2 regions of the Chryseobacterium sp. MEBOG06 genome follow, and region 1 is predicted to be linked to the other one. Evidence: riboswitches for the same ligand, from Rfam matches in the RefSeq annotation. Region 1 holds a riboswitch; the other holds the start of a gene.

Evidence for each region. Region 1 has a riboswitch for cobalamin ahead of LF887_RS17340 (acyl-CoA thioesterase). Riboswitches for the same ligand answer to the same signal wherever they lie in the genome.
Region 2: another riboswitch for cobalamin. It lies ahead of LF887_RS18020 (TonB-dependent receptor plug domain-containing protein); the one in region 1 lies ahead of LF887_RS17340 (acyl-CoA thioesterase).

What each region holds. Positions count from the first base shown of each region.
Region 1 covers NZ_CP084580.1:3,770,557-3,787,394, reverse strand. Annotated here, with positions in the region: gene LF887_RS17355 (XAC2610-related protein) at 79-777, shown strand; gene LF887_RS17350 (HD domain-containing protein) at 779-1,369, shown strand; gene LF887_RS17345 (DUF4932 domain-containing protein) at 1,437-2,810, opposite strand; gene LF887_RS17340 (acyl-CoA thioesterase) at 2,978-3,361, opposite strand; cobalamin riboswitch at 3,478-3,658, opposite strand; gene LF887_RS17335 (hypothetical protein) at 3,693-4,493, opposite strand; gene LF887_RS17330 (GEVED domain-containing protein) at 4,666-5,751, shown strand; gene LF887_RS17325 (hypothetical protein) at 5,869-6,057, opposite strand; gene LF887_RS17320 (endonuclease MutS2) at 6,288-8,435, opposite strand; gene LF887_RS17315 (hypothetical protein) at 8,498-8,707, shown strand; gene LF887_RS17310 (GNAT family N-acetyltransferase) at 8,809-9,321, shown strand; gene LF887_RS17305 (uracil-DNA glycosylase) at 9,400-10,041, shown strand; gene LF887_RS17300 (hypothetical protein) at 10,028-10,537, opposite strand; gene LF887_RS17295 (DUF456 domain-containing protein) at 10,554-11,045, opposite strand; gene LF887_RS17290 (carboxypeptidase-like regulatory domain-containing protein) at 11,122-12,306, opposite strand; gene LF887_RS17285 (mechanosensitive ion channel family protein) at 12,578-13,846, shown strand; gene LF887_RS17280 (pyridoxine 5'-phosphate synthase) at 14,003-14,722, shown strand; gene LF887_RS17275 (alpha/beta fold hydrolase) at 14,813-15,592, shown strand; gene LF887_RS17270 (microviridin/marinostatin family tricyclic proteinase inhibitor) at 15,708-15,935, shown strand; gene LF887_RS17265 (microviridin/marinostatin family tricyclic proteinase inhibitor) at 15,973-16,218, shown strand; gene LF887_RS17260 (microviridin/marinostatin family tricyclic proteinase inhibitor) at 16,253-16,486, shown strand; gene LF887_RS17255 (MvdC/MvdD family ATP grasp protein) at 16,564-16,838, shown strand, end outside.
Region 2 covers NZ_CP084580.1:3,928,239-3,945,076, forward strand. Annotated here, with positions in the region: gene LF887_RS17965 (leucine-rich repeat domain-containing protein) at 1-388, opposite strand, end outside; gene LF887_RS17970 (gliding motility protein GldB) at 441-1,424, shown strand; gene gldC (gliding motility protein GldC) at 1,459-1,782, shown strand; gene LF887_RS17980 (cystathionine gamma-synthase) at 1,888-3,060, shown strand; gene LF887_RS17985 (GNAT family N-acetyltransferase) at 3,123-3,569, shown strand; gene LF887_RS17990 (DinB family protein) at 3,681-4,193, shown strand; partial or broken gene tnpA (IS200/IS605 family transposase) at 4,550-4,978, shown strand; gene LF887_RS18000 (L-threonylcarbamoyladenylate synthase) at 5,222-5,770, shown strand; gene LF887_RS18005 (nuclear transport factor 2 family protein) at 5,877-6,140, shown strand; gene LF887_RS18010 (CCA tRNA nucleotidyltransferase) at 6,259-7,677, shown strand; gene LF887_RS18015 (YncE family protein) at 7,853-8,908, opposite strand; gene LF887_RS18020 (TonB-dependent receptor plug domain-containing protein) at 8,928-10,754, opposite strand; cobalamin riboswitch at 10,786-10,964, opposite strand; gene pafA (alkaline phosphatase PafA) at 11,209-12,855, opposite strand; gene LF887_RS18030 (hypothetical protein) at 12,960-13,745, shown strand; gene LF887_RS18035 (VOC family protein) at 13,785-14,177, shown strand; gene LF887_RS18040 (GNAT family N-acetyltransferase) at 14,208-14,729, shown strand; gene LF887_RS18045 (hypothetical protein) at 14,932-15,189, shown strand; gene LF887_RS18050 (tetratricopeptide repeat protein) at 15,284-16,348, shown strand.

The DNA of each region.
Region 1 (16,838 bases):
AGATTTTGAGATCGGTGTTATGATTCGTATTTTTGTTAAGATTTTTTTTAAACACCTTAATTCACAGTAACTATTATCATGAAAATTTTGAATCATTACAGAAATTTATCTGCTTTTCTTCTATTGGGGCCCTTATGTTTCGGTCAATATCAATTTGAAGTAAAAAATGTATCAAAGAATTATAATGCGATTATCCATATGGAGAATTGTGTTGATGATCGGTGTAAAGACAGAGGAACTGTAGAACTCTTCGATAACAAAAACAGCAAAATTCAGACGTTTGTTTCCGATGATCTCATTTTCGATTTAAATCCTGATCAAAAAGCGGTTCCTGGAAAAATGATTCAGCTAAGCACTGATCAAAGTCCGGTAATTATGGAAGATTTTAATTTTGACGGTACCGAAGATATAGCAGTAAGAAATGGGAGCATGGGTAACTATAGCGGAGCTTCTTATGATGTATACGTATTCAACATTACCAAAATGGGTTTTGTAAAGAGTAAAGAACTTACTGAACTTGGATCTGGTTATCTGGGCCTGTTTGAAACGGATGCTAAACGCAAACGGCTAATTGCTACAGGGAAATCAGGCTGCTGCAGGATTTTTGTCACAGAATTTGCGGTGATTCCCAATAAAGGATTAGATAAAGTATTGGAAAGAGAAGAAGATATGACAGAAGAAGGCCAAATAAAAGTTACCACCAGTGAAAAAGTAAAAAATAAATGGATTACCAAAACGAAGGTATATCCTTCAGATGAATATAATAAAGAAAAGTAAGATGAAGATACAGAAAGAGATCGATTTTATCCTGGCAGTGGATGCTTTGAAGAATGTACAGAGAAGAAATTATAATGCAGATGACTCCCGGAGAGAGAATACGGCGGAACACTCCTGGCAGATTGTTATTTTGGCACAGATCCTTTATCCATATGCAAAAAACCGTGAAGACATTGATCTGCTGAGAGTGATAAGAATGCTTTCTATTCATGATCTTGTGGAGATTGAAGCAGGTGATACGTTCCTTTTTGATGAAGCAGGGATGGTGGGTAAGTTTGATAGAGAAAAGATTTCCGCACAAAATATCTTCGGAATTCTGGATGAGCCTTTGCGTACAGACTTCTTTAATCTATGGCTTGAGTTTGAAGAGGAAAAAACTCCCGATGCCATTTTTGCATGTGCTATCGACAGAATTATGCCATTTATCTTAAATTCATATACTTCAGGAAAAAGCTGGACAGAAGCGGGTGTTACAGAAAAGCAGATCAGAAATATGCTTGAAAATGCGATCACCAGAGCATCAGATGAAATGGGAGAGGCTTTTGAATTATTGCTGAACCAAAATCTGGAAACTGAAAAGGTATTGAAATAATTTAAAAAAGGAAAAGACACTGTTCATTGGCTGAGCAGTGTCTTTTTACAGATGATCTGTGGAATTTTTATTGAGTCAGTAATAAGAAATTGTCAGGATTTAATAAAATCCCTTTTTGGGAATAAAATCCGGACATACTGTTGTATACATAAAATCTCAGTTCGAAATTCTTATAAGAAGTATCAAGTTTAAACTTTACTTCTTTCCCATCTTTAGACCAAACCGGATTTTTAACGACAATAATAGTATTGCTGGTTTGTTTTTTATCTATGTATTCGAATAATCTCAACTGGAGGGTAGATGTTTTTTTCATAGGCTCTGTGAATCGTAAAACCATATTGTTTAGATCCGCTTTTTCAAAGTCGCTGTTGTTGGCATCTAAAACAGAAGGCTGGGAGATTTTTGGTCCTATTTTCTTTGTCCACTGTAACAATGGAGTATATAATTTTTCCAGACTCTTATTTTTTTTATAAAGCTCTATCACTTTCTCAGAAAATAAATTCTGAGCAATAAACCCACGTCGGATATTGACTTTGTGATAGATCGTAGAGAGACTGTCAGTTTTTTCTTTCGGGAATTTTTCTCTGATAAATAAGTCGTAAACAGCCCATGTCATATATTCATTGAATGAGCTTATACCAGGATATCCTGATTTTTTATCCCAATTGTTCAAGTTGAAGGCCGCTGTTATTTCCTTTGAATATTGATCTGAGATAGGGTTAACATAGCCATGATCAATTTCTGAAAATACAGTATGATTATCAAGAATTCTTCGTGCAATGTTATTTTTTAAATTTCCACGGATAAGATCTTCTCCGATATCAGGAAAATCAACGGTTAATGAACTATTGATATCTCTATGACAATTTTGTCCACCTACTAAAGGAGAGATTGCTATGACATAGTTTTTGGTATTTTCAGCGGTTACTTTGCCGACAATTTTGTCCAAAAAAGCATAGGTATCATTGATGTAATAATACTCTTTATAATTGTTGATTAAGGTATTGTAAAACTGTTGATGGTCTTTAAAAAAAGCCCTGTAATTCGACTTTTTTACAAAATCATTTATTAATTCAATATTTTCATCTACTTCTTTTGGTCCAAATGAATTGAAAGGATAGTCTCTTTTGAGTATTCCTTTTTCGTCAAATGAAAAAGCATAAAAATCAGTTCGGAAACCCAGAAATTTCTTCCAATCACTTCGCGAGTAATTTACTTTTTGTAACAACGGGTGATCTTTTACGGGCTTAAAATAAGTCATGATCTCATCATAATACGGAGGAATCTTCTGAACATCATAAGGATCTGTTTGGCCATATTCTGTAAGTGCTAAAATAATATTTCCCAATTCGTAACTTTCCGGAAGTTCAATTTTGACATTTTTTTGTGCTGCTATGGAAACAGAAAGGATAAGGGCGATGATTAAGATAAGTTTTTTCATTGAATAAGGTTCTTCGTTTTTAGTAGCAGAAAAACATTTTTTTATTTTTTTCCTGGGTTGGCTAAATTAAGTAAAAAAACAAACGAATTCACTGAATTTTTTGGTGATGATATTGTAAGGTAAAAAAGTTTCGGGCGGCCAAAGGCCGCCCGAAACTTTTTTATGAATTATAGAATCTGAATTGGTTTTTTGAATTCGTCAATTGCTACAAATGTAAAATCACCAACGATTGCTTTTTCTCTTTCATAAGAATACATCTGTTCTGTGTAGATCTCAACATTTACCTTCATACTCGTTTTTCCAACATAGGAAACTCTTCCGATCAGCTCTACAATAGTTCCTGCCGGGATAGGTTTCTTAAAATCGATCTTGTCACTGCTTACCGTTACCACTCTTTTTCTTGCAAAACGTGTTGCTGTGATAAAAGCTACTTCATCCATCAACTGCATGGCAGTACCTCCGAAAAGGGTATCATAATGATTGGTTGTGTTTGGGAAAACCGCTTTAAAGATTCTGGTTTCGGATGTTTCAATTCTTTCTTCTGTCGTCATATTTCATTATTAATTAAAGCGAAATGAAATCGTATCAAAACAACAGAATAATGACAGGAACCCTTGGAAATTCCCGAAACAATCCATCAGATCAATAAAACTTCATATCGCGAAAGTTTTTTGTTTAAGAAATAGGCAGGTCTCCTGACTTGTAACATCTTTTATCTCCTTCCCATGCCCCGCACAGTGGATCTTTGATAAAGATTACAGTTACTTACAGTTGCGCGACAGTCCGTGATTTTCACACGGTTCCCTTTTAATTTGCGGTTAGGCAAAACCAGTTTCTATGATGAATAAGTATTACACTTTTTCGGGTGCAAAAATAATGAATTTATTCCGGATTATGATAAATAATCTGACTGATTACTCTTCCCTTCTTAATGGTCCAAAGGGTTGTATATCTGTTTTCTCCTGTACCATTGATCATATAAAGGAAAATATTGTCAGTGTCAAGAGAAGTTACTCCTACATTATCAAAATCCATTGTGGGCTGGAACATATTTTTGATAGCTTCTCTTACAAAAACAGAGCCTCTTCCGGGTTGCTGTACTCTGATAGACTTTATCTCCGTCATTCCTTCAGGGAGATCATTCCCAATTCCCCATGGCTTTACTTTATCTATGGTAAGGAGTTTCCCATCTGCATCTTTTTCCTTTTTACGGTAACCAGCATTGGAAGGATAAACATCAATGACTACTTTACTTCTTTGAGCGGTAGGGATTTTCGGATCAGAATTGTCCGTGAAGATAAGGGATCTTCCGTTTTTAGATTTAGAGGGAGTATAAGCCGGAAGCTGATCAATGTAAGCAATACGTTCCTTATTTACCATTCCTTCTTTATCCAACGTTTCATAACGTACAAATGGCTTGTCATCATCCTGTTTTTCAGGATATTTGATCCAGATCCATTCGGTTTCTCCTGGAGCAGGTTTTACATAAACAAACACATCCCCTTTGCGCATACGTATTTTATCTACAATTTTTCTGTAATTGTCTTTATGCACCCTTACGTTGGCGTATCCTTCTTCAGCTTTTACAACGCCGAAAGGAACTTTATTCTGACCTTTAACGAAGGCTAGAGAAAAAATACTAAAAGCGGACAGATAAAATGCTTTGTTTATGAAAGTCATCATGAAAATTTTTTGATCCTTCAAATATATAAATTAAATACTTTTCGACAGATAATTATATTGCCGTAATGCCTGTAAGTTCTACATTTTTAAAAATATAATAATTTGTGGTTAAAATATGACACAGTTATTGAATTTTATATTAATTTTCATTCTGATTTTAAAACTAATAACTATGACCAAAAAACTACTTTTTTGCTCCTTCCTATTATTGGGAGCTTTTTCATTGTATCAATCTAAAAATTCTACAGCAACATCGGTTACTAAAAAAGCATTTACAATTCCTATAAATGTTGTTGTTTCTAACATTTCTACTACTTCAGCAACGGTAATGTGGGATCCGATTGCAGGGGCTACAAGCTTTGCAGTGAGGTTTAGGCCAGTTGGTCCTAATCTATGGAGCAGTATATCAGTATTTAATACAAATGGGTATACATTTACAGACCTTCAGCCTTGTACAGCTTATGAAGTGCAGATTATAGATGTTGCTTCGGGGGATATTTCAACTTCAGTAATTTTTTACACCTCTCTGAATTATTGCATTTCTGCATCTACAGACTCCAATATAATGCATATTTCCAACGTTACGGTAACTTCTACAGGAGTGACAAATCCAATGATCAGCAATTCAGGACCTTCTAATTACACAGATTACAGAACAGATCCAGGCCGTAGAGTCAAGTTCTTTGCAGGAAGTCCGGCAAATAAACTTTCGGTAACCAATACGTGGACCGGCACCGCTGGCCCTATAACGGTAAATGCATGGATTGATATTAATGGAAATGGAGTCTTTGAAGCTGTGGAAAAAGTAATGAATGCTAATGTCAGTTCCGCAATACCGGTGGTATCTACATTCCCTATCCCAGGGTATCCTACCATACCAAGCGCTCTTATTGGCGGATGCGGTGTAACGATGCGTGTTATTTCCAGCCAGACATTCCCAACTGGTGCCTGTGGAACATTTACCTATGGAGAAGTGGAAGATTACGGTGTAGATTTTTTAGATCCTTTTCTCGCAGTAAAAGAACCTGGACAATCTGCTAAACCTGAAATTTATCCAAATCCGGCATCTGACATTTTAAATGTCTCTGGAATTTCGGAAGCAGCCGATTTTGAAATTTATAATGCTGTAGGACAAAAAGCAGGAGAAGGGAAAACTTCAGATCATAAAGTAAAACTTCAGCGTTTGCCCCAAGGAGTTTATTTTATCCAGTTAAAAGATAAAGAAAATATAACACGCTTTAAATTTATTAAGAAGTAACTCTAAAATATTTTATAGCCCAAGTACAAGATCTATTTATGAATGTATGAGGATAAAATAATATAGGCGGTCTCAAAAATGTGGCAGCCTGTATTTATGTGTAGTATAGAAGGAATTCTAAGATTCTGTACGATGTCGGCAAGGTTCATAGACTGTTTCGATATCATTTTTAAGGAAATAAGAAAATATTCCATAGAAAAGTAAGATGATCAGGAAGAAGATCCCTGTAATATAAAATGCACTTGCAAAGCCATAGCTGATTGAAACTCCGCTTCCGAAACCCATTTCGATTTTATTATTTCCCATTCCTTCCATTTTTGACTGGAAAGTCCGGTAAAAAGATAAAAAGGAAGCCAGCCCTACCACGGAAAAGACCATAGGATACAGATACTTTTTTCTAATACTTTTTATCAGCTGACGGTTAAAATTAGAAAAAATATTACATAACCCTATAAAAAAGAGAGAGTACATTAAAGTACCCTCTCTGTATTATTCGCTTAAAGTTAGTTTTTAGATTAATTCATTCTAAAAACTAATTAAATTCTTTCAAGTTCATCAGCATCAATCGTTGTTTTGAAAGTTCCGTAATTAACAATTACCTTGTTTCGGGAGATTTTTTCAATAGTTCCCACACTGGTACTTCCTGTAATACGGACACGCTGGCCAATTTTCATCCAGACAGCACGGTCGCTTTTGCGCTGTTCTTCCAGTTTTTCATTCGTTTCAGCAATCTTCTCAATGACTTCCTCCTTCTTCAGCTGTTGGGTAATCTTTCTTTTTACTACCTGAAGGCGTTTCGTTTCATCCTTATCACTATCCAGTTTTCTAAACTTTTCCTGCTCTAAAAGCTTTACAAAGTCTTTCACTACATCCTTTCTGGATTTTCCTTTTGTATAGCTTTCAATGAAGGCTTCAATTTTGTTTCCAAACTGAAGTTTACGGTGCTCCTCCTCATACAGTTTCTGAAAATTGAATAACTTCTGCTGAAGCTGATCATTCAGCTTCTGAAGATTATCACGTTTGTCTTCTACAGATTCTTTTCTTTCTGCAAGATCAGATTTCAGTTTTTCAACTTCGAACTTTTCCTGTTGCAGCTTTACAATGGTTTTGTCCAGATTAACAATGTCGTGTTCTACTTTTTTCTTAGCAGAATGAATGATGAATCTCGGAATTTTATTCTTTTCCGCAACTTCAAAGGTGAATGAACTTCCTGCCTGACCCACTTCCAGTTTGTACATTGGCTCCAATGTTTCTTCATTAAAAAGCATTGCTGCATTCTGAGCATTCGGAAGCTGTTCTATAACCAGTTTAATATTGGTGTAGTGAGTGGTAATAATAGCAAAACTCTTTTTGTCATAGAAAAACTCCATGAAGCTTTCTGCCAAAGCACCCCCCAGTTCCGGATCAGAACCTGTCCCAAACTCATCAATAAGCAAAAGCGTATTGGCATCTGCCTCACGGATAATTCCTGACATTTTCTTCAGCCTTGAAGAATAAGTAGAAAGGTGGTTTTCTATGGATTGATTATCGCCAATATCCGTCATCATCTTTTCAAAGAAAAACATCTCAGATTTTGGATGAACAGGTACCAGAATTCCACTTTGAATCATTAGCTGCAGTAGCCCCACAGTCTTTAAAGTAATGGATTTTCCACCGGCATTCGGCCCGGAAATACAGATAATTCTATTATGTTCCGTTAATGCAAGACTCTGCGGGTGAATCGTTTTGTTCTCTACTTTATTTCTTAACCACAGTAACGGATGATAAGCATCCTTCAGTCTTAATGTCTTATGACGGTTTATTTTTGGAAGAATCCCATTCACTGAATCTGCAAATTTAGCTTTGGCTCTTGTAAGGTCAAGATCAAAAATATACATCTGATATCTCCAGAGCTGAGGTTGAAACTCTGCCAGTTCTGTAGTCAGTTTTCGGAGAACTCTGTCAATTTCTTTTTTCTCTTCCTCTTCATTTTCCCGTAGTTTGAAGTAATGCTTTACAACACTATCCGGTTGGATGTAAGTAATGGAACCTGTTTTTGAAATTCCTAACGTTCTTCCGGGAACTCTTTTCTTAAATCCTGATTTTACAGCCAGAACCCTTTGGTCATCAATGATGGATTCCCGTATATCATCCAAAAAGTCACTTTGTCCATACATGGTAAGCGCACGGTTGAAGTTTTCCTGAATTGCTTTTTTAGCAAGCTGGATCTCTGTCCGTAATCCTTTTAAGACCGGAGAAGCTTCATTTTTTACTTCACCAAAACGATTGAAAACTTTATCTACCTTATCAATGATCTCTTTTCTGAATTCCAGTACAGAAACGTCTTCCAGTAAGGTGGGGAAAGTTTCCGGCATGGTAGGAAAGAATTTTTGTAACCTTCCGATCTGTTCCGTGATGGTTTTTATTTTGATGAAAGCAATATTTTCCAGACGGTAATTCTCAATCAGCATCAGTTTCAGCTCACTTTCAATATCTTCATATTCATCAAACGGAATTGCATTTGAACTTTCAAAACTCGACAGATATTCTGATGTTTTTTTTAAGGAAAGTTCTGCCTCGTCTATTTCCATCGGACGAAGTTGAAGAATTTTTTCTCTTGTTTTGGGAGAATACGCAAATGGGGATATTTCCGCGAGCAATTGCGGAAACTCTAATTCGTCTAAATCTTCTTTATCTATATACACACTGCAAATTTAGTGAGAATTTTGATTATTACGTATATTTGAGCGATTTACAAACGATATCCGTGAAACAAAGATCAATTATTCTTACTTTCCTGTCCTTAAAAGGCTATGTAAGGTCAAAAACCCTGGTACTGGAAAATAAGAGCGCCCACTTTAAAACTTTAGGGGTGAAGAGCAAAATAATCTTTGATCCCAGCCGGCAAAATGATGCTCCCGGAAAAGAAATAGTAAATAAGAACAATAAAAGTAATAGAACAGCAACAATTCTGTAATAAAAAACTCTTCTGTAAAATCATAGACTTTACTTATTAATTTAGAAAAAGAAAAAAGAAGGGAATGGTGGATTGATTACAGGGACTATAAAAATTATCAGATGAAACTGGAAACAGAACGATTAGTTTTAAAAGAAATTGATGAAAATCACATTGACGATATTTTGAAAATAAGGAGCAATGCGTACATCAACAAGTTTGTAAAAAGAAACTCGCCCCAAAATAATTATGATGCGCTGGAGTTTATTTTACACATTAAAAAAGAGACTTTAAATAAACAAATGATTTTTCTGGGAATCTCCTTTAAAGATCAAAGAAATCTTATTGGAACGATTGGTCTGTGGAAATTCTCAGAGGACAGGAAAACAGCAGAGATAGGTTACGAACTGTTACCGGATTATCATAAAAAAGGGATTATGTCTGAAGCGTTAAAATCTGTTTTGAAACATAGTTTTGATGAATTAAACTTAAAGGAGATTTTTGCTTGTACCGGTAAACACAATAAAGATTCTCAATCGTTGCTTTCTAGACACAATTTTGTCTTGGAAGAAGGAAGAAAAGATGAAAATAATATTGAAAATTTTATTTTTAGTTTAAGAAAAACAACATGCTGAAAGCCTTTAAAAGAAAACTGAAGATATTTAAAGTATAGTTTGCGCTTTTGTTTTAATATTAATTATTTTTGCATTATTATGACCTGGACAGAAATTTTAGCCCCTATCAAGAGTACGGAATATTTTAAAACACTTTGGGAAAAAGTGAAGAATGAATATGCAACAACGAAAGTTTTCCCTCCGAAAGATCAGATTTTCAGAGCGTTGGAACTTACATCCTTTGATGATATTGAAGTTGTGATTATCGGACAGGATCCTTATCATAATGACTTTCAGGCTAATGGATTGTGCTTTTCTGTTTCAGAACAGGTGACGGCACCTCCTTCATTAAAGAATATCTTCATCGAATTAAAGGATGATCTGGGAATAGCCCGTACTTCCAAAGAACTTGATGACTGGGGAAAGCAGGGAGTTCTGCTCCTAAATGCTACTTTGACGGTTCGTGCGCATTCACCCAACTCACATAAAGACCTTGGTTGGGAGAAATTCACCAATTTTATTATCAAAGAAATTTCTGACAAAAAAGAAAATGTAGTATTCGTATTATGGGGCGCTTTTGCACAGAAAAAAGCCGAACTCATTGATCCGGCTAAGCATTTTATTCTGAAATCGGCACACCCTTCACCATTCTCTGTTTATAGAGGTTTTTTTGGCAGCAAACCATTCTCAAAGATTAATGAGTACCTGGTTTCTAAAGGGAAGAAGCCTATTTCATGGTAGAATTAGAGGGCTTTTCAGCTTTTTTAATTGTAATTCCTATTTTATATTTTCCGTTCAGTGCTTGGGTGCCTTCTTCTGATTTAGGATAAGGGGCTACCTCCTGTAACGTAATTGTGTAACCATTGAAATTCGTGGATTGCTGATGGTTTTTTGCAGGATCATCCATAGTAGACAGGCTTAAAATGGCAGGTCGGGTAGAGGTTCCCATTACTTCAATTTGCGCAACAGCTATCCCTGCCCACATACAGTTGACTCCTTCCGGACAGCGGTTATCTTCTGAAATACCCTTAAAGGTAACATTCATCTGGTATTCTCTCAGAAATTTATTTTCACCCTCATTGAAATAAATAACCTGGTCTTTCTGATCTGGAAGGTTCGTAGGTTTTATAGATTTGGGCATTTCAGATAATTTTGTGTCAGCTTTTACTTTCTTTTGGGCATCGCATGCTGATAATGCAAATATGGCCAGACTGAATATAATGGCTTTATGGAACATAGTTTCTTATATTTAATTAAATGACGTTAAACATATTAAGTAATACTACCAAAAACATTGCCACTCCCACTACAAAACTGAATCCCGTTCCATAGATAAATCCTATTAACGCTCCTTTGGTCGACTGGAGTGCTTTATTCATGTCCTTACTGTCATGAAGAAGCTCGCCAATAAAAACACCGGCAAACATGCCGATGAGAAAACCTAACGGGATAGGAATAAATATTCCAACAATAGTTCCAATGACTGAACCAATACTTCCCCAGCGGGTTCCACCATATTTTCTGTTGGTCTTTGCCGGAATGACATAGCTTAGAACCACTGACAGTACGGTCAGAATCCCAAACGCCCAGATGTAAATCATGGAAAGATCGGCATCCGTCCCGAATTTGTAGATCAAAAGTCCACAGATACTCAGCAATAGTCCCGGTAAAATGGGAAGAAAAGTTCCCAATATTCCTACAAATAACAAAAGAAGACAGAATATATTAATGATTGTTGTATCCATTTCTTTAAATATAGATGCAATATAAAAAAAGTGGCCTTATAAAAGCCACTTCATATCTTAGATTATAAAAATTTTATTAAAGATTTAAGATTACATATTCCAGAATAGGTCCTGTCTTACCTATATTGCCACTTGCATGATTGTGAAATGTGGTATAATAGATATTCCCGCTGCTGGTGCTTCCGGTACATGATCCTACATAATCGCCGTGAGCCTGATGGGCGCTCCATGCATTCTGATTGATGGTGATGGTAATATTATTACCGTTTGGTGTATGATGGCAGATCGTCATATGGTTGTTGTTTAAAGAGGTTCCTACAGGTATCTTAGGATCTGTCTTGTTAGTATAATGGTTAGTTCTTACCATTAGAGGTTCATTACCTTTCTGTACCATCACCTCCCAGAATGTAGGGTCGTAATTCTGAATTTTTTCCCATGAAGACATATCATAATCAATATCTAATGTATTAAATCCTAAAGCTGCTGCCAGGGCAGTATTCGAAACATTGCAGTTGGTATAAATTCCGGCATTTCCAATATTTTTAAAACAAATAAGCGTATCATCAATAAAGCCCCCATACATACCGCAGTAATCAACATTCATTCCTCCTCCTACAAGGTATGCAGCAGCCCAGTCTGAGCTGTAAATACTTCCGCCGTTAGTTACAAAAGTAGAGAGATTGCTGAAAACATCAAGATCATTACCTGGAGCTGAGGTGCCCGTTTGTGCAAAACCACGTGAGCCGCAATTCAGAAAAATAATATCATACTGTGAAATAGTATTGAAGTTTTTTAAATCGTGATAGGATATTTCCGTTGCTGTATAGCCCAGACTTGCAATAATATCTTCTATTTTGTCAAAACTGCCTTTTATATAAGCTATTTTCGCTACCTGATTCAGTTTTGAATCTGTACCGGCGACAGTGGTTGTTTCATTTTTTTTTACCGTAATAGGAACTTCGGTTCTGAAATTTAATCCATTGCCTGTCTGGATGTGAAGTGTTGTATTTCCCTCAGGAGTCGTCAGACTAAAGGTGCCATCAGCATTGGAGTAGGTATGATAAACCTGATTTTTATTGTCAATAGTGAACACAATGGCACCACCAATAGGCTTTGTTCCGTTTTTAGCAAAAACTTTGCCTTCAACCTGCCCGGTTGATACAGTTTTGGGATCTTCCGGAGTGATGGAATCATCACTTCCTTTACAGTTTACCAGCAGTAGAAGACCGCATAGCATAATAAACAAGTACTTTTGTCTCATATTTAATTGATTTTGATGGATTTAGTTTTATCAAATGTAATAAATAATCAATATTATATCATTAAAAATGTAATATTTTTTAATATTATTTAAATATTTCATCTGTTTATGGTTGATTTCTTATTTACTGTTGAGTGTTTTGAAGGCTTTCCTGCTTTATGATTCTTTTATGAGATAAATTTTACCAAATATTTCAAGATGAATGTTTTTTGGGATGAAAATTGATTGTGAATAGTAAAATCATGATTCTTAATTTCATAAATTTGCTGTAATGAATGATCAGTTACAAGAAACCAAAAACTTTATACAGGAGCTTAGTGAGCAGCTTTATATCTATATTACCCGGATTTCGCCAACTGGTCTGGACTGGGTTTTTCATATCATAATAAAGCTGAGTTTACTTATTGTCCTGTTTTTAATTACAGATTTTGTTTTTAAATTTCTGATCAATTCTGTGTTCCGGTTATTTCATAACGAAGAGAAATTTCCAATACTAAAATCCGTATATCAGTCTAAAATCACCAATTCTGTAGCCCACTTTGCCGCCTTGATTGTTGTAGGTTCTATACAAGGTTCCATATTTCCTGAAAATGCACTGCCTAAAACGACGGTCTTTATCATAAGGTGTGTCAATCTGGGATTAGTATTGATATTGGCAGGAATGCTTTACAGATCACTGAGTGCGTTTAGAAATTATTTCAGCATAAAACAGGATTTTTATAAAATCATGGCCCTCAATGCCATTTCCGAAACCGTAAAAATTTTAGGACTCTTTGTATTTACCGTTGTAGGAATCTGTGTGGTTTTCGGAATAAAAGGAACTACTATTGTCGGAAGCTTAGGGGCTATTACTGCTGTCTTGGTACTGGTTTTCAGGGATACTATTTTAGGATTTGTAACAGGACTTCATGTAGCTACTTCTAAGAATTTAAAAGTAGGAGACTGGGTGGGGATTCCGAAATACAGTATTGAAGGGAATATTACTGAAATTAACCTTTTAACAACGAAAATTACGAATTTTGATAAAACTGTTTCTACCATTCCTACCTATGATCTGATGACGACCGAGATCAAAAATATGCAGGTCATGTCAGAATCCAACACCCGAAGAATTAAGAAATCGATTTATTTTAATATCAATTCCTTTAAATTTCTAACTGATGAAGATGTTGAACGTTTAATGGAAATTAATTTGATTTCCGATTACCTTGAAGAAAGAACTTCTGAGATCAAAAAAGAAAAAGAGGGTCTTGAGCATAAAGAGATCATTGTCAACGGAAGACAGCTTACCAACATCGGCGTTTTCAGATACTATGCACAAAAGTATATTGAAAATGATCCCGATGTAGATGAAAATGGGACCAGAATGGTAAGGCAGCTGGATATTACCCCGCAGGGACTGCCGTTAGAAGTATATTGCTTTGCCAATGATTCCAAATGGGAACGTTTTGAGCAGATTCAGGCTGATATTTTTGACCATCTGCTGGTAGCCTCCAAAGAATTTGATCTTCAGGTAATGCAGGTAAGCATCAAGGTATAAAAGAAAGAAACCGGATATGAGAAGTTTGAAAATGAGCTTCATTACATTCCCGGTATTGATCTATAAGTATATAATAATGATATAAAATTAGAATGTTGAAATTATAACAGATATCTGTATTTCTAATTTTTTAATATCTAACATCTTAAATATAAAATGACAAAACTAAGCGTAAACATTAATAAAATTGCGACGTTAAGAAATGCAAGAGGAGGTGAAACACCAAGCGTTACAGAAGCAGCTGTAAAGATTCAGGAGTTTGGAGGACAGGGAATTACGATCCATCCAAGACCTGATGAAAGGCATATCACAAGGAAGGATGTCTATGATCTGAAACCATTGGTTACGACTGAGTTTAATATTGAGGGGAATCCCCATAAGGACTTTATTAATATGGTGCTGGAAGTAAAGCCGGAGCAGGTGACATTAGTTCCGGATGCAGATGATGCAATTACTTCAAATGCTGGTTGGGACACGAAAAAACATTTGGATTACCTTACGGAAATTATTGCAGAATTTAAAAATGCTGGAATTCGTACTTCTGTTTTTCTGGATCCTCTACCGGAATTGGTGGAGTATGCTGCAAAAACAGGCGCAGACAGAATTGAACTGTACACAGAGGCCTATGCAAAGAACTATCTGAGTAATAAAGAGCAAGCTATAAAACCTTATTATGATACTGCTGTTGCTGCTTCCAACTTTGGATTGGGAATCAATGCAGGACATGATTTAAGCTTAGAAAATTTAAAATACTTTGCCGATAATATCCCTAATTTGCTGGAAGTATCCATCGGCCATGCTTTAGTTTCTGAAGCACTTTATATGGGATTGGAAAATACGGTACAGGCTTATTTGAAGAGACTGGCAAAATGGTAAAATAGGTAGAAGAGGCCATATTTCTGACCCATTTGTTAAAAATGAGCTGATGATCTGGAATCTCCTATCTCAAATCTATTATTAAAAAATATGGAAATTTTAAACTCAAAAATATTCGGTGAAAATGTAGCCGCCACACCGCTTTTAGTATTTCACGGACTGTTTGGAATGCTTGATAACTGGGGAACTTTCGGAAAAGATCTGGGAGAATATCTTCCCGTACACCTTATTGACCTTAGAAACCACGGAAGAAGCTTTCACTCAGAAAATATGTCTCATGATGATCTCGCGGATGATATTGCCCGTTATATGGATCATTATGGAATTCAGAAAGCACATGTTTTAGGACATTCTTTAGGAGGAAAGGCAGTGATGCAGTTTGCCATAAAATATCCTGAAAGAGTTGAAAAACTGATTGTTGTAGACATTTCCCCAAAAGCATATCCACCACACCACCAGGGGATTATAAAAGCGTTGGAAAGTGTAGATTTTAATACAGTAGGATCAAGAAATGAAGTAGAAGCAGTTCTGACTCAGTATATCCCCGAAAGATCTACCATACAGTTTTTGACGAAAAATCTTTACTGGGATGAGGATAAAAAGCTAAAGTGGAGATTCAACCTTGAAACATTATCTCGAAAATATACTGAATTTGTCTCCAATGCTATAAAATATGGTGTTTTTGAAGGAGAAACTTTATTCATTGCAGGAGAAAAGTCCAATTATATTCTGCCGCAGGATGAATTTGGGATTAAACAACAGTTTCCAAAAGCAAAAATAGTTACGGTGAAAAATGCAGGACATTGGGTGCAGGCTGAAAATCCTGTAGATTTCGCAATAGTAGTTAAGGAATTTCTTGATTTAAATTAATTTTATTCTATATTTTTCGTATATATGTTAAATTTATCTTAAAACTTGATATTATTTCTCCATGAGTTGAATTTTTTGTACTTTGGTTTTATCAAAAAAGTAAAACTATTGCCTTATGGAAAACAAAAATTCAAAGAAAAAACCATTTTTCGCAACATTCTTGGAGAAACAGATTAAAGATCCTGAAACAGTAAAAGGAGGAGGTACTATCACTTCTGTTATTAAAGACCATATTATTACCACTACACTTGAGGATACTGTTGTTACTACACAGATAAATGATCATGTAAATGTTACACTGAAGTATCCTTCAGACGGTGACGATGACGTTTTAGATGTATAAGAACTAAAAACAAATCTATCAAATCAAAAATAATAATATGGAAAATAAGAATTCAAAGAAAAAGCCGTTTTTCGCGACATTTTTAGAAAAACAGATTAAAGATCCGGAAACAGTAAAAGGAGGTACAAGTACTTCATTACTTACGGATAGTGTTACTTCCGTTATTAAGGATCATATCACTACCGCGGCACTTGAAGATAGTGTTACTACGCCAAATAACGATAATGTAACACTGAAATATCCTTCAGACGGTGACGATCATGTTTTTGAACCACAGGATTAAACCAGATCATTTTATCAAATTAAAAAATAATAGTATGAAAAACAAAGACTCAAAGAAAAAGCCGTTTTTTGCAACATTCTTGGAAAAACAAATTAAAGATCCGGAAACGGTAAAAGGAGGTGCTGGATCAGATATGATTACTATTCCAGAAAGAGATTTCGTTACAAAGCCGCTAGCGGATGATGTAACATCTCCTCAGCTGGATTTGATGCATACGATGAAGTATCCTTCAGACGGCGATGACGATTCTATGACTATGCCATTATAAGATAGAGTAGAATAATAATACAATTATAATAGGGGAAACTTAAACATTAAGTTTCCCTTTTTAATAAAAAACGGCTAATGATTCTCTGCATCACCCATTCACGAGATTTTTATAATATCGATATTTTTTTCGAATACCTTGCCTCCCGCAATATTCCCTATTTCAGATTAAATTCTGACCGCCTGAACCATCTTCAGAAAATAAGTGTGAATGAAAATTCATTTGAATTAACTGATGAATTGGGTAATACCATTCATTCAGGAGCTGTTAAAGCGGTCTGGCACAGGAAAGCCTGGAAAATCAGCAGTCCGGAAGAGCTGGACCAGCATTATGAAAAGATTTTTCTGGGTGA
Region 2 (16,838 bases), 160 kb from region 1:
CCAAAAGGTTATTATCAAGATATAATGAGGTAAGGCTTTTCAGATTTTCGGCTTTGAATGAAGATATTGTGCATCCTGTACAGGAAAATAATTCCAGCTTGTCAAAATTATTCAGTGTAATTTCAGGAATAGCATTATCATCTATAATGACCATTTTTATATTCTTAAAAAAATGCAGATCATCAATGGATCTAATCCCTTTCTGAACCAAGAACAAGTTGAAAACCCTCTCTGCTTCCAGTATTTCGAGTGTTCCATTCTTGTTTTCGTCAAAGTTTTCCAGTACTGCTTTTTCAAAATTTTTGTCTTTAAATTCAAGTTTTTGTCCATGGAAAAAAGGAAGTCCCAAAATAAAGCTGAGGGCTGTAAATATTTTAATTTTCATCATGAATTGTTTATTTAATCCTTATTTTTGTAAACTTAAATTCCATGTAAAAATAATGAAGATTTTTAGATATATAGCGCTTTCTTCTATTTTAGCTGCCGGACTTAATTCCTGCAAAAAAGAGTCTCAAAACCAATGGAAAGTAGAGGTAAAAGATACTGCCGGAAAGATTGAGATGACAGATATTTCCAAAGAATTCTACAATACCGGTGTTCCGTTGGATCAGTTTAAGGCAAAGTTCCCGTGGTTTCAGGGAAGTGTTTCTGATGCCGATTTTGGAAAGAGAAGAACAGATGCCGAAGAGGTAAAAATCTACAAGGAAGCTATTGGGAAAATAGATCAGGCAAAACTTCAGAAGGAGCTTCAAAATTTATTTTCGCATATTAAGTATTATTTCCCACAATTCAAAAGCCCTAAAGTATACCTGTTTTCATCTGCATTGCAAATGGTTCAGGATCCTATCTTTTATGATCAGAAAGGAAATCTTCTGTTCATTGATATTACCGGCTTTATGGGAGATGGAAATACGCACTATAAAGGACTTGAGCAGTATTTTCAAAAATCCATGAACCCTCAGAACATTGTTCCAAAGGTATCACAACTTTTCGCTGAAAATATTGTTACAGAATCTTCAGATCATCAGAAATTTATTGACCAGATCATTCTGAATGGAAAAGTAATGATTCTTCAGGATGCTTTTCTTCCGGATGTCCCGGATTACCTGAAAATGAACTATACCAAGAAGCAGTATGAATGGGCAACCAGTAATGAAGCCAATATCTGGAACTATTTTGTGGAAAGCAATCTTATTTTCGGAGATGATCCGAGATTGGGTGAACGTTTTATCTCACCGGGTCCGTTCTCAAAATTTTATACTGAGATTGATAATGAATCTTCGCCACAAATCGGAATTTTTACAGGATGGCAGGTCTGTAAGTCCTATCTTAAGGAAAAACCTGAAACAAAACTTACTGATTTCCTGAAAATGGATGCTACAACCATTTTTAATCAGTCCGGTTATAAGCCGAAACTTAAATAATAGAAAATTTTAGAATTTAGAAAAAATAGAAAAAATGAGAAAGACTCAGATTACGATAGATGTAGAGCTTGATGAAAACCATATCCCGGAAAGCATCACATGGAATGCTCAGGATGGAGGTATTGAAAAGGAGGAAACTAAAGCAACAATGATCTCAGTATGGGACGAAAAAACAATGGAAGCTTTAAGAATTGACCTTTGGACGAAAGAAATGCCTGTAGATCAAATGAAGATGTTTATCCACCAGATTTTAGTTTCTTTAGGAAATACTTACCAGAGAGCTACCGGAGAGGAGGATGTAGCACAGTGGCTGGAAGAAATTGCTGAGGAGTTTGCTGTAAAGTCTGCCATTAAGTAAAAATACACAATATACAACGAGCTGCAGGCAGTAAGCGGTAAGCTTTTTGTATTCAGCTATAGAGCAAATTTTAATAAAAACAATCAGCTTAAGCAATATATCCTATTGTTTAATGCTCAAAGCCTAAAGCAAAAAATTATGAATTTTAATACAAAAGTAATTCACGGAGGGCAGCATCATGAGTCTGCAACAGGTTCTGTAAATGTTCCTGTATTTTTAACTTCTACGTTTGCACAGAAAAGCCCGGGAGTACATTCCGGATATGAATATTCAAGAGCAGCCAACCCTACAAGACAGGCATTGGAAGATTCTTTAGCAAGTATTGAAAATGGAGCTAGAGGATTGGCTTTCGGTTCAGGTCTTGCAGCAATCGACTGTGTTTTGAAATTGTTAAACCCAGGTGATGAAGTAGTTGCAGTGGATGATCTTTATGGAGGCACCTATAGAATGTTTACCAGACTTTTTGAAAAATATCAGTTAAAGTTTACTTTCGTAAATTTTGATGATGTTTCTAAAATTGCAGATGTTATCACTGATAAAACAAAGCTTATCTGGGTAGAAACTCCTACCAATCCGTTGATGAAGCTGGTAGACATCAAAGCAGTTGTAGAAATTGCTAAAGGAAAAGATATTTTAGTAGCGGTAGATAACACTTTTGCTACTCCTTATATTCAAAGACCCATTGATTTGGGTGCTGATATTGTAATGCACTCTGCTACCAAATATCTTGGTGGGCACTCTGATGTTATTGCAGGAGCACTTATTGCTAAAGATGCTGAATTGGGAGAAAAACTTCACTTCATTCAGTTTGCCAGTGGTGGTATTTTAGGACCACACGATTCTTATCTTGTATTAAGAGGGATCAAAACACTAGCCTTAAGAATGCAGAGACATTCTGACAATGGTCTTGCGGTAGCAAAATATCTTGAGACTCACCCTGCTGTAGATAAGGTAATCTATCCAGGACTGGAATCTCATCCTCAATATGAGCTGGCAAAATCTCAGATGAGGGAGTCAGGAGGAATGGTTTCATTCACTTTCAAATCCGGAAAGAAAGAAGATGCAATCAAATTCCTAGAGAAGGTAAGGGTATTCACACTTGCTGAATCTTTAGGAGGGGTTGAATCTTTAGCTAATCACCCTGCATTAATGACTCACGCGTCTATTCCCGCTGAAAAACGTGCTGAACTGGGAATCACGGATGACCTGGTTCGTTTAAGCGTAGGTATTGAAGATGCTGAGGATCTTATAGCAGATCTGGAAAAAGCTTTTTCTTAATATACAATAAACTGAAATGAGAAGGATGAATCATCCTTCTCATTTTATTATCACCACCCAATATGAAAAACACAAGAAAAGCAGTTATCTCAGATTTACCTCAACTGGCAGAACTATTTGATCAATACAGAGTCTTTTATCATAAAGAATCTGATATTTCTGCAGCTAAAAATTTTCTAAGAGAAAGACTTGACAATAAAGACTCTGAAATTTTTGTATCAGAAGAAAACAGAATACTGACAGGTTTTGTACAATTATACCCCATATTCTCATCTACAAGAATGCAGCGCTACTGGCTGCTGAATGATCTATACGTTAATCCTAATCACAGAGGAAAAGGTTACTCAAAAAAACTTGTCGAGGAGTCTAAAGAATTATGCAGATTTTCAAAAGCCTGTGGAATTTTACTGGAAACAGGGAAAGGTAACGACATTGGAAATCAGTTATACCCATCCTGCGGATTTAAACTTTACGACTCTGTCAATTTCTACGAGTGGAACAATTCATAATATATATATATTGTATAATGTATTTATGATTACTGTTTATCTTGTACCTTGTAACTCGTATCTTAAGACCTCATATTACAAAACATTATTCACAACTTATACTATAAAAAAATGACAGATTTTCAAAAATATATTCAGAGATATTTAGACCTTATTCCTTCTGATAACTTGTTAGGAGAGTTAAAAAAATCAGCAGATAAAACCATAGGAATTTTTTCTAATCTTACAGAAGAACAATCTACATTTGCCTATGCGAAAGGAAAATGGACATTGAAAGGAGTACTGCTGCATCTATCAGATACGGAAAGAGTATTTCAGTATAGAATATTAGCTTTTGCCAGAGGAGATCAAAATAATCTTCCCGGTTTTGATGAAAATGAATATGCTGAAAAATCTTTTGCGGATAAAAGATCTTTAGAATCACTATTGGAAGAATACAAACTTGTAAGAAGATCGTCTCAAATCCTGCTGGAAACTCTTCAACCTTCTGCCTTACATAATACAGGTATGGCCAATGGCCACGAAATATCGGTAGAAACCATAGGAAAACTCATTGTAGGTCATAATTATCATCATCTTAATATCATTGAGGAAAGGTATTTATTGAAATTAGGATGGATGTAAAGTTTTGGCTAAAGCCAGAGGATTTTTTTCTTAGTTTTTAAATGGGCTAAAGCCCATTTCTGTTGAATTTGATAATGTATGGTATTATTATTAAGCATATAATATTTAACAGCTTATATCGATTTTAATAAATATGATATTACTATTTTAAGCATGAAAATTACATCCATATCAAAATGTAGTTTAAATTATATTAAATTTCACAAGCATACCATAATTACTTTAATCAATTAACACATTCACAATAAAAACATCAATAGGAACGGGCTTTAGCCCGTTTTTCATATAAGCAAACCCTCCATTGGCTTCAGCCCAAACATAATTTTAAAATATTATATTTGATAAAAACAACGCAAATGTCATTTATTAAAATTTATATCCATCTTGTTTTTTCAACAAGAAACCGAACTCCAATTCTTAACACCTTCGATGTAAGAATAAAGGTCTGGAAACATATTAAAGAATACGCTACAGAGAAAGGAATCTTTTTAGATATGATTAATGGATATTCGGATCATTGCCACTGTTTAATTTCTCTTGGAGCCAATCAGAATATTGAAAAAACTGTACAATTATTAAAAGGTGAATCTTCTTATTGAATTAATAAAAACCATCTCACAAAAGAAAAGTTTGCCTGGCAGGATGAGTATTTTGCAGTTTCAGTTTCTGAATCAATCGTAGACTCTGTAAGGAATTATATTAAAAATCAGGAAAAACATCATCAGAAAAAAAGTTATACCGATGAATATAAAGAGTTTATTGAAAAATATCATTTTAAAATATAAGTTTTAGCTAAAGCCGAAATTTCTTTTTTATTTTTTGTTGAATTGGATAAAACCGCAACATTCCTATTGAATAATATTCGCAATACCCATTAATAGGAATAGCCTAATGCTCATTTAAAAATAAATTCCCCTTCATTGGTTTTAGCCGAAACTTATAAAACCGATCATATTTATATCTTATTTTTTTGCCCAAATTTCACAGATTCTCTACCTTTATAGACTGGTTTGAATTCAGGTAAAATTATGGAAAACATTATCGAAATATTAAAGTCTGGCGGAACTATTCTTTACCCTACAGATACCATCTGGGGAATTGGCTGTGATGCTACTAATATAGAGGCGGTCAATAAAATTTTTGACATTAAGAAACGTGAAAAAAATAAATCTATGATCATCCTTGTAGAGTCAGAAAAAAGACTCCAGGATCTTGTGGATGTTCCGGAAATGGCTTGGGAAATCATTGATCTTAGTGAAAAACCTGTGACTATAGTTTATGAAAACCCTAGAGGCTTACCTAAAGAGCTTCTTGCGGAAGACGGGAGTATCGGTATTCGCCTTGTAAAGAATGATTTTTGCAAGAAACTGATTTCAAAACTGAATAAGCCATTGGTTTCTACTTCTGCCAACTTCAGTGGTGAGAAAAGCCCTTTGAAATTTTCTGATATTTCTGAAGAGATGATCAGTCTTGTGGATTATGCCGTGGAAGAAGATAGAGAAAAAGTATCTGAATATTCAGGTTCTTCGGTGATCAAAATATGGAGTGACAACAGGATAAAAGTTCTTAGAGAGTAAAAACCTTTACTGATCAGTTTATTTTTTAGAGTCTTGGCGGTAAGCATCGGCAGGATTTCTTTTTTTTAATTCTATCTTTGCAAACTCAACTCATAAAATATAGGCTATGAATCATCAAGAATTTGCTAAGCTATGGGTAGATGCCTGGAACTCTCATGATTTAGAGGATATCCTATCCCATTATTCTGAAGATATTGAGATTACAACTCCAATGATAGTCCTGGCTACCGGAGGTAAAGAAAGCTCTTTAAAAGGCAAAAAAGCAGTTCGTGAATACTGGAGAACGGCATTGGAAAAATTCCCGGATCTCCATTTCGATTTGATCCGTTCAACAGCGGGAGTAGATTCTGTAGCATTATTTTATAAGTAGATTATGGACAAGCATGCCGTAGAGGTCATGCTTTTTAATGAAGAAGGAAAAATTAGTAAAATGTATGCTCATTATGATTAATGAGATCCATTGGTAGAAATTGACACTATTATTAACGATGAAAATTAATCTTAACCAAAATAAGAATTTAAAACTTTTTAAAATTATTTCTGAAGCGGCAGAAAGAAACAACCAGTCTGTCTATATTGTGGGTGGATATGTTCGTGACCTTCTGATGAAAAGAAAGGCTTCTACGGATATAGACTTTGTAACGGAACAAAGCGGTATTGAGCTTGCCCAGAATGTTGCTCAGGATATTGATCCAAAATTAAAGGTTTCTGTTTTTAAAACCTACGGAACTGCGATGATCAAGTACAAAGAACTTGAACTGGAGTTTGTGGGTGCAAGAAAAGAAAGCTATACAGAAGACAGCAGAAAACCTGAAGTAGAAGGTGGAAGTCTGGAGGATGACCAAAAGAGAAGAGATTTTACCATCAACGCGATGGCTATTTCTTTAAATAAGGATAATTTTGGTGAACTTATCGATCCATTCAATGGGATTGACGACCTTGAAAAGGGAATTTTACGAACGCCTTTAGAGCCAGCTCAAACCTACTCTGATGATCCGTTAAGGATGATGAGAGCAGTACGTTTTGCTTCTACTTTAAATTTTACGGTAGAAGAGAATTCTTTGCGGGCAATACAACAGGAAGCTGAGAGAATCAAGATTGTTTCTATGGAAAGAATCATGGTGGAATTCAATAAAATCATGTTATCAGAAAAGCCTTCCGTAGGATTAAGCTTAATGGAGCAAACAGGCCTGCTAAAACTTATCATTCCTGAACTTATTGAACTGAAGGGTGTGGAAGAGGTGGAAGGTCAGACTCACAAAGATAATTTTTACCATACACTTGAGGTTGTGGATAATATTTCTGTGAATACGGACAACCTTTGGCTGCGCTGGTCGGCGTTGCTTCACGATATAGGAAAAGCTCCTACGAAAAAGTTTGTGGAAGGTACAGGCTGGACTTTTCATGGGCATGAATTTTTGGGTTCGAAAATGGTTAAAGCTTTGTTTCAGAGGCTGAAACTGCCTTTGGGAAGTGATATGAAGTATGTTCAGAAAATGGTAAAGCTTTCATCACGTCCTATCGCTTTGATTACAGACGATGCTTCAGATGCTGCATTAAGAAGGCTTTTATTTGATGCCGGTGAAAATCTTGAAGATCTTTTTACTTTATGTAAGGCTGATATCACCACTAAAAATTCTAAAAAGCAGGATAAATTCAAAAGAAATTTTGAATATGTAGCGGTAAAAATAAAAGAGGTAGAAGAAAAGGATCAGGTAAGAAACTTCCAACCGCCTATTACCGGTGAGGAAATCATGGAAATGTTTAACCTTAAACCAGGCCGTGAGATTGGAATTTTAAAAGAAAAGGTAAAAGAAGCTATTCTTGAAGGCGAGATTCCCAATGAAAAGGAAGAGGCTACCAAGTTTGTAATTGCTGAGGCTGAAAAGTTGGGATTAACACTATAATCTTATTGACAAATAAATAAAGAGCCCGGCGGGATGTTCCATCCCGCCGGGCTTTTTTGTATCTACTATTAAAACAAACCCGGGCGGTTTCTGAGAAACCGCCCGGACAAAAAATACAAATGATGAAAAAAAATAAAAAATTATATTTTCATATGCTGTATTTTATTATGGCCTATTATGGATTTACATAGGTTCCATTAGCTCCTATACCACCAGTATTTTCAATAACTTTGAGTACACCCCCTGTATTTGCAGAGTATACCGTCATTCCACTATTTGCTTTGAACTGCTTAACATCTGAAGCAAAGATTCTTCCGTCTACAACCGTAAATCCGTATAAAGTTAAATAAGGGCCACCATCTGTTGCAGTTAATAGCGGACTACTAGGAACAGCAGGAGTGCTTACACTTGTAGTATATACTTTATTTGCAGAACTGAAGTAGAATTTCCCGTTATCAATCTGAAGATTTGTAGCGTTTGGAATTCCCGTTAATGTAATAACTGGAGTCAGAACTCCTGTGCTTGAAACCTTATAGATATAAGAATCTGTTGTAGTTGAAGAAATCGTATACACATCAGAGTTATAGGAAACTGTTCTACCAATCTGACCATTTGGGATAGTAATCTCAGTCTTATTATCAGTAGCTGTATTAATATAAGTAATCTTATTTCCATACCCTGATGAAGCATTCTGTACAAAAACATTTCCACCTGCTTCTACAATTTTATCTGCAACTTCAGTAAAGTCGATTTTCTTTACAAATGACAGGTCAGAAATTTTATACTTCGTTACACTGTTAACATTGGTAGAGAAATTGGTATTAGCTACATAGATAAATCCATTCGCGAAGGTAATACCTCTTGGATTGTTGATCTGATCTGTGATTGTACCCAATTTCTTAAAAGTATAACGATCCACCACTACAATTTTATTAGAATTGTTCATCACAAGGTAAGCCCTATTTCCATTCAGACCTACCGCCTGAAGAACATCCCCCAATATTTCATTGTTGTTATTATAAGCATAGATATTATCTTGTTTCAGGCTTAAATCTCTTGTAAGGAACATTACATTAGCTCCATAGGAAGTATAATTTCCTTCATTAGAAATAAAATACCCATCCTGATACGTGATTGGCGAAATTTCAAAACTTTCATTGTCACTGCTACAAGAAATGTTAAACAATAGTACAAATGCAAATAGCACTGTTAAAATTCTGGTTATTCTCATAATATATTAATTTTAATTTTTAAAAATTTATTGCTGCATAAACGCTGTAATTTCTTTTAGGCAAAGGATAAAAAGAAACTGTTTTATAATAGGTATTTGTTACATTATTCACTTTAACTCCTAAAGTATATCTTTTGGAAACCGTCGCAGAAATGCCGGCGTTTAAAATAAAATAAGAATCAATTGCGGCTTTTCTATCTTCATCACCTGTTATATAAGTACCCCCATTCAATAGTCCCTGTGCAAAGAATTTAAGGAAGCTATACTCATAATCTACATTTGCCGTTCCTCTATGTATAGGAACGTAAGGCATCTGTTTATGGGTTTCCTTATCAATTGATCTCGTGTAATAATACCCGGCATTCAGCCCAATCTTATGATTCCCCAATTGTTTATTAAAAGACAATTGAGATTCCAATCCGTATGATTCGGATTTATTAACGTTGAAAGCCTGCCAATACCCAAGAGCTGTAGGCAGCCATACAATAAGATCGGTCACTCCCATATAATAAGGGGAAACGGTAAGTTTAAAATTCTTCACTTTAAACTCGTGGTTCATATCTACCTGAACAGAGGTTTCCGGTCTCAGATCCTTATTCCCTCCCGGCTCATAATAGATATCATTAAATGACGGATATCTGAAATTCTTGGATAAATTAAGCCCTACATTATACCATTTTGAAGTATTCCATTTTCCTGAGAAAGAATACAAAGCCGGAGAATTGATATCTTCTACAAAATCCTTTTTAAACCCACCTTCAAAACGCAGGTCCTTTGTTACGAAATATCTTAGCAATGCGGAAACAGAACCTACATTCCTGCTTACATCTACTATTCCACTTTTATAACCTTCTCCTTTATTGACCTGAAATTCTCCAATAAGATTGATATTCCACTTTGAATTCAGAAAATAATTGAAATCATTTTTCAAAATATAGTTTTTCCCTGTGCCACCGCTTGATTTAGGCAGATCCAAAGCTCCAAAATACTGAAAATTTTCTTCTGTATAAGCAGCTTTGAAAGAGTTGCTGAATTTTGTTTTATTCCAGTCCCATGCGATAAGGCTTCTTACACTCTGGGTTTTATATTTCGTTTTCGTTGCGGTTTCTTCATAGATAGGATAATGCTGTGAAGAGTCAAAAAACTGGCTTTGCCACGAAACTTTATGCTCATCAGTTATTTTGTAGGAAGCTCCTGCATTAAATGTAGTATTGTAATAATTTCCGTTCCTGTTGATATAATTAAGGTCGCTTACCTTATAATCATTTTCACTTACAGAGTAATTTCCTGAAGCTTTAAAGCTGAACCTGTCATTGCTGTAAGATCCTTTAACAAAGTTATTAAACGTATTGAAAGAGGCAACCTCTGAAAATAGTCCCCCATGAAATCCCTTATTAAAATCAAGAGTATTGTTCATGTGAATACTTCCTCCGATGGCTCCACTTCCGTATACCACACTTCCGCCACCAGCTTTTATTCCGATCTGATCATATCCGAACAGAGGCATATTGGTGATATCTCCTTGTCCCAGAAAGTTGGAATTGATATTAATTCCGTTCCATACAAAGGCGGTCTGCTGTGCAGTAGTTCCTCTGAAAGAAGGTGAAGAAACAGCCCCACGTCCATTTTCTTTAATATAAACCTGAGATTGAAACCTGAGCAGTTCTGAAAGGTTAGTAGAATTTTTCTCTGTATCTTCGGCTGTAATGGTTTTCACCGGATGAAAGAGTTTTACCCTGTTCATCTGGTTGTCGAAGATGTAAATAGTATCAATGGCTTTCTCTTGTCCGAAAAGAAAACAGCCATAAGATGAAAAAAGCAGTGCTAAAGATCTTTTTATATCCATATTATTTTACTTTTCCTCCGAAAGCAATATGTTTTTTGGTTATAACTCTGGCAGGTCTCCTGACTTTCGCATTCTGCACCTTCCCGTTGTATACAGTGGCTGCTTGCAGAAACTTTTAGTTGCGATTTACAGTTGCGGGGACAGTCCGGGGCTTTCACCCGATTCCCTTTTCATTCCAATATACTGGAAACCAAAATTTTTGCAAAGATAACTTTTTATATCTATTAGCCAAAAAACCAATCTGCAAACCACGGCTTCTTTTCCCATAGATTCTTCTTTAAAATAAACAAAAGTAAAATGACTGTTCTCAATATCAAAAACAGCCATTCGAAAGATCATCTCTACTAATGATTTGATGAACAACACTCCTAAAGCGTAAATTAACCTTTATAAGTAAAATAAAAAACTGCCTTCAAATGAAGGCAGTTCTATATGATCGAATCATTTTGTTCAATTATTTACCAATAACCTCTGTGATTGGATTTCCAACATTTCCGCTTGGAAACTGAATTTTAAGTAATGAAGAAACAGTAGGAGCAATATCGGTCATATAATAGGCCTTATTACTTTCTCCCTGCTTAACTCCCCATCCCATAAAGATTAATGGAATATGTGAATCATAAGAATTCCATACACTGTGTGTAGTTCCTGTTTTAGAGTATGGAGGAAGCATAGAGTCATGAGAAATCAATTGAATATCACCACTTCTCTGTCTGTTGATTCCGTTGATAATTCTTTGTTTGATAGGTTCCGGAATACTTGCTTCCTGAACTTTATCTACAGAAACGGCATATAAAACAGTAGGGTCTTTTTCAAGCTCCTTAACGGCGAAGTTTCTTACGTCATCTAATTCAAGCTTACTGTCAGCCAATACTTTTCTGTCGAAATAGATCTGATAATTATCGATGGCATTGATTAATTTATCAGCTCCGAATTTCTCTTTCAGTTTTTGGTTAAGATCTTTCTGAGCTCCTTCTCCAAAGAAACCTGTCGGGATCTTATGTTCTTTCAGGAATCCTACAGAGTGTGCTCCACCATGGTCAGCAGAAAGGAAAACAGTATACTCTCCTTTTCCAACTTTTGAATCCAGATAATTAAAGAATTCTGCCAGATCCTGATCTAATCTGATATAAACATCTTCCACTTCAATAGAGTTAGGCCCGAATTTGTGTCCGGCATAATCTGTAGAAGCAAGGTTAATTGCCAAGAAGTCTGTAATATTGTCACCACCCAGTTTTTCACCCTCTACAGAAGCTTCTGCCAGCTTCAGTGTCAGCGTATTTCCGAAAGGAGTATAGCGGATATTATCTTTTTTATCCTGATAATCTTTAGCCAGATTGCTGTAAGGGAATGTAGGGGTCTTTGCACTTCCCAGTAATCCTTCCCATGGAGAATTGTCAGGCGCACTTTCTGTATACTGATTGATCGGGAGTAAGGTATTCCAGCCATTTGCTACCAGTTTTTCCGGTAGGTTCTGTGTATTGAATGATTTTACCCATTGAGGAAGATCATTCATATACCATGTACTTGTAATAAAATTCCCTGTACTGTCATCAAACCAGAAAGCTCCGTTTGGCGTATGTCCTGCCGGAAGTATAGAGGCACGGTCTTTCAGAGAAACACCAATTACCTTTCCCTGGAAGTTGGTTGCCAGTCTCAGCTCATCCGTTACTGTGGTAGACCAAAGGTTTTTGGGAGAGTGGCTGCCAATTTTTGTATTGGTGGTTCCTACAGGCTGAACGCTTTCATCTGCCGTACAGTATACACCTTTACCTGTTTCTTTATCTGTCCAGTCATTTCCTGCAATACCATGAATTGCCGGTACAGAACCTGTATAGATACAGGTATGCCCCAAAGCTGTAATAGTAGGAACATATGGAATATGTACATTATTTAAAGAATATCCTGTATTCAACAGTCTTTTGAAACCGTCATTTCCGAATTTGCCATAAAAACGGTATAAATAATCCCAACGCATCTGATCTACGACCAGACCCACCACTAATTTCGGTCTTTCCAGCTGGGTATTTTTATTCTTCTGTGCATTGATTGTAACTACGGACAAAAAAGTAACTGCCGCAATTGAAATTTTCCTAAGCATCCAAGTAAATTTTTATTGAAGACAAATTTAAGGGTTTTGAAAGTCTTGGAGTGTGAAATTTTATTTAATTTTGATATTTATCCAATTCATCAACTCAACCAACCATGATTTTAGGAGTATACTGGTATTTTAAGTTTCCTGAAGATTTATACCATTTCAAGTTTTTTAATTTTTTTGAGGGATATGGAGGTCATATCGATAATGAAGCAAATCTGGCAGCCAGAGTACAGGTTGATCATATTAACAATTTTATCCAAAAGCTGGAAGATCTGAAAAAACAGTTCAAAGAAAGCTTCATACTTCTTAATATCAATGAAAATCAATTGATTATTAACATTTCGGACCGTCAGCTTTTTGATTATCATTTCCAGCTCGCCACTGAAATAGAAAAATTACTGATTCATGAAAATGCAATATTACTGGATTCCGGTATTCCTTTCAAAATCCAAACCACTAAAAGTTGGTCTCCGGAAAGAGAAGCGTTTGAAAATATAAAACATCGGTTTATTCAGATGACAGGTTCGGAATTTAAGAAAAGTAATGCTGAAAATTACTCTATAAGAATAGACTGTAACCTGCCTTTAGATCATAAAAAAAACTTCATTAAAGATTTGGTACAGATCTGCAGGGAAGAAAATCTTCATGTATTTTACTATCACGATTTTGATTTTAAAAACCATTGTAACCTGATGCTTTTTTTCTCCAACGGCAGACAGAGAAAAGATACCATTCAAAAAGTTCATATCAATTCTTTTGGAAGTAAAATAAGATATCTTACAGAAAAATACCCGCTTCTAAATTTTGGACATCTTGAAGGTCTTACTTATTATCCATTGAACGGGCCTCATGTAGAACTGATGGTGGATGAAGCTTATATTTTAAATAAATAAAACAATTTTAATTCAGTACTCATTACTAAATCTGATATTATGATCAAGTTCAAATATGTTATTCTATACGTTGAAAATGTGGAGCAGTCTATGAATTTTTATAAAAACACATTCAATGCAGAAATAAAGTTCATTACTTCTGAAAAAGATTACGGAGAGCTGATTACCGGAGAAACAGGTTTGTCATTTGCTTCTATTGATCTGGCCGGTTCCAATATAAAGAAGGGGTTTTTAACCTCAAAAACAAGCAGCAAACCTTTTGGAATAGAACTGGGATTTGTAACAGATGACGTTGAGGCTCTGGTCGAAAAGGCCATTCAAAACGGGGCTGTTCTTTATGAAGATATTACAGTAAAACCGTGGGGACAAAAAACCGCCTATATCACAGATCCTGATCATTATCTTATAGAAATCTGTACAGAAATTAAATAATTAAGCGGGACTATTTTGGAAATAAAAACATTGGAAAAACTAGTGCATAACCCCAGCGTAAACTGGGGGCATAATGGCTATACCACAGACAGAATATATTCAGTTTCGTCTATTGAGCTGGCAGGGTCTTTTGAATTTATTTTGAAAGAAAAATTGATTTCATATAGCAAAATCTGGGAAACCGGTTCAGATGAACTTGAAGAACTTAATCATATTGTTGAAAAAGGAAATTCTTTTGGTGCCTATATCAATGGAGAACTGGCAGGCTGGATCATCTGTGAACAGAGAGCATGGAATAACAGTTTTTATATTGAAAATATTTTAGTTGACGAAAAACACAGACGACAGGGAATCGGAATCCAACTGATTAAAGGCGCCATTAAAGAAGCCAGAAAATTAAAAAGCAGAGTCATTGAACTTGAAACCCAAAACACCAACTACCCTGCTATTCAGTTTTACAGAAGAATGGGATTCAATATTACAGGGCTGAATACAAGGTTATATGAAAATCCCGAAGAAATAGCTCTTTTCATGACGTTAGATATGGATTAATTATGGTGAAAAATTTTTATTGCAGTTATAATTAAACACTATCAGAACTTCCACTCCAATAAGAAATAATATATAGTATAAATGCAGGCTGAATAAAGTAAATAGGGTTCCTAGTAATTCATTACTCTTTTTCAACTAAAACACTTATAAGTGTTTTAATATTTTTATATATTAGTAATCAACAAATTAAACATTACTTACTATGAAAAATTTGAAAAAATTAAAAAGAAGTCAGCTTGTATTAATTAGTGGAGGTGATAGTGCCTATGCATTCTGTGATATGGACGGCTATTGTCCTCCCACCTCCGGTTCATACTACTGTAGTAATGGTACTTGCTATAGAGTTTCCGGTGGCGGAGGTGGCGGCAGTAATCCTGGAGGCGGAGGCGGCAGCAGCTGTAATGAGCCTATGCGTTTTTGCCAGGAATGGGAAACAGGATGTGGTTGTGTATACGGATAAAAAATATTGTCAGATAATTGGGGCGGTCTTTACCGCCCTTTTTATTTAAGAGATAAAAATGCATCTTTGCATGAAAACTAATATCTGAAATTCCATGGTACGAACAATCTTTCTTATCACTGCGATAGCTGCTTTTTCGTTCATTAATGCTCAAAAAACTACATTTAAGTGTAAAGAAGTATATGATGCAGTCAAATTAATTGATGAAGAAAAATATGACGAAGCTATAGTTATATTGAAAGAATGTGAAATAAAAGATCCGGAAGATTATACTTACCCTTATGAGATTGCTTTAGCCTATATCAAAAAAACAGATTACAAAAATGCGATATTGCTGTTGGAAAAAATCAAAGGTTATTCCAATATCAATGACTATTATTATGCACTACTCGGAAATGCTTATGATCTTTCCGGTAATCCTGAACAGGCAATAAAAAGTTATGATGAAGGGTTAAAAAAATTTCCTGCTTCCGGAAGATTATATCTGGAAAAAGGTGTTGTTCTGGAATCTCAGGGAAAAATAAAAGCAGCTGTTGAAACCTATGAAAAAGGGATCAGAGCAGAACCAATGTACCCATCAAATTATTACAGAATTTCTCAATTATATCTTAACTCTAAAGATATTTTGTACGGTCTCATGTATGGTGAGATTTTCTTAAATCTGGAACGTACTACTTCCCGTTCGAAAGAAATGAGTAAACTTTTATACAACAGTTATAAAAGCGCTGTAAAATTCACGAACCAGGATACTACAATTGATCTCTGCCAGGCCGTACTGATTATTGAAAAAAATAGCAAGCCTGATAACCTTCCTTTCTGTATCGTTTTCAGCAGGCACTTTGCAGTGGCTACAGCTAGAGAGAAAGAAATTAATCTGGAAACGCTGTCATCCATCAGAAGACGATTACTGAAAGAATATTTCAATAATAATTACAGTCCTTCAAATGTATTATTAAGCTATCATAAAACAATGGAGAACAATGACCTGTTTAATGCTTATAATCATTACATTTTTCAAATGGGAGATCAGGAGGCTTTTAATGAATGGCAGACAAACAATAAGCCGGAATACGACAAATTTGTAAACTGGTATACTGAAGAGGCAAATCTTCTTAAGATTACCAAAAGCAGTCTGTACCTATCTGATCAGATAAAATAACATTCTGAAATTATAAGTTTGTGCTGGAAGCAGTACAAACTTATAATTTCAGAATGTTGAAATAACTTTATTCACTTACCTGAACGGCTACCATATGGAATTTAGTATTTGTTTAAAAACTATAGGTATGCTCCTCCACCTTTGTCCCTGATTCAGAAATCCAATTAGTTCCCTCAGGCTAAAATCCAAATACCAACCTCATAACCAATCCATTAACATCTATAATAAAATGATTTTATTGTAAAATTTTCTTCTTTCGGTTTATTTTATTAACCAATCTCACCCCAATTTTACAAAAGAGGCAGTTAAATAAAATTAATGCAATATAATTCTACATTAAGTGATTAGATATGTAATTTTGTCTTTAAGAATTAACAAATTGATGCTGCTTATTCCATTATAAAACGACGTAATTTGTCGCTTTACAGTCATAGATTTGTACATCAAAGATCAGCGATTGGTGAAAATATAATACCCAGTCTGGTGATAA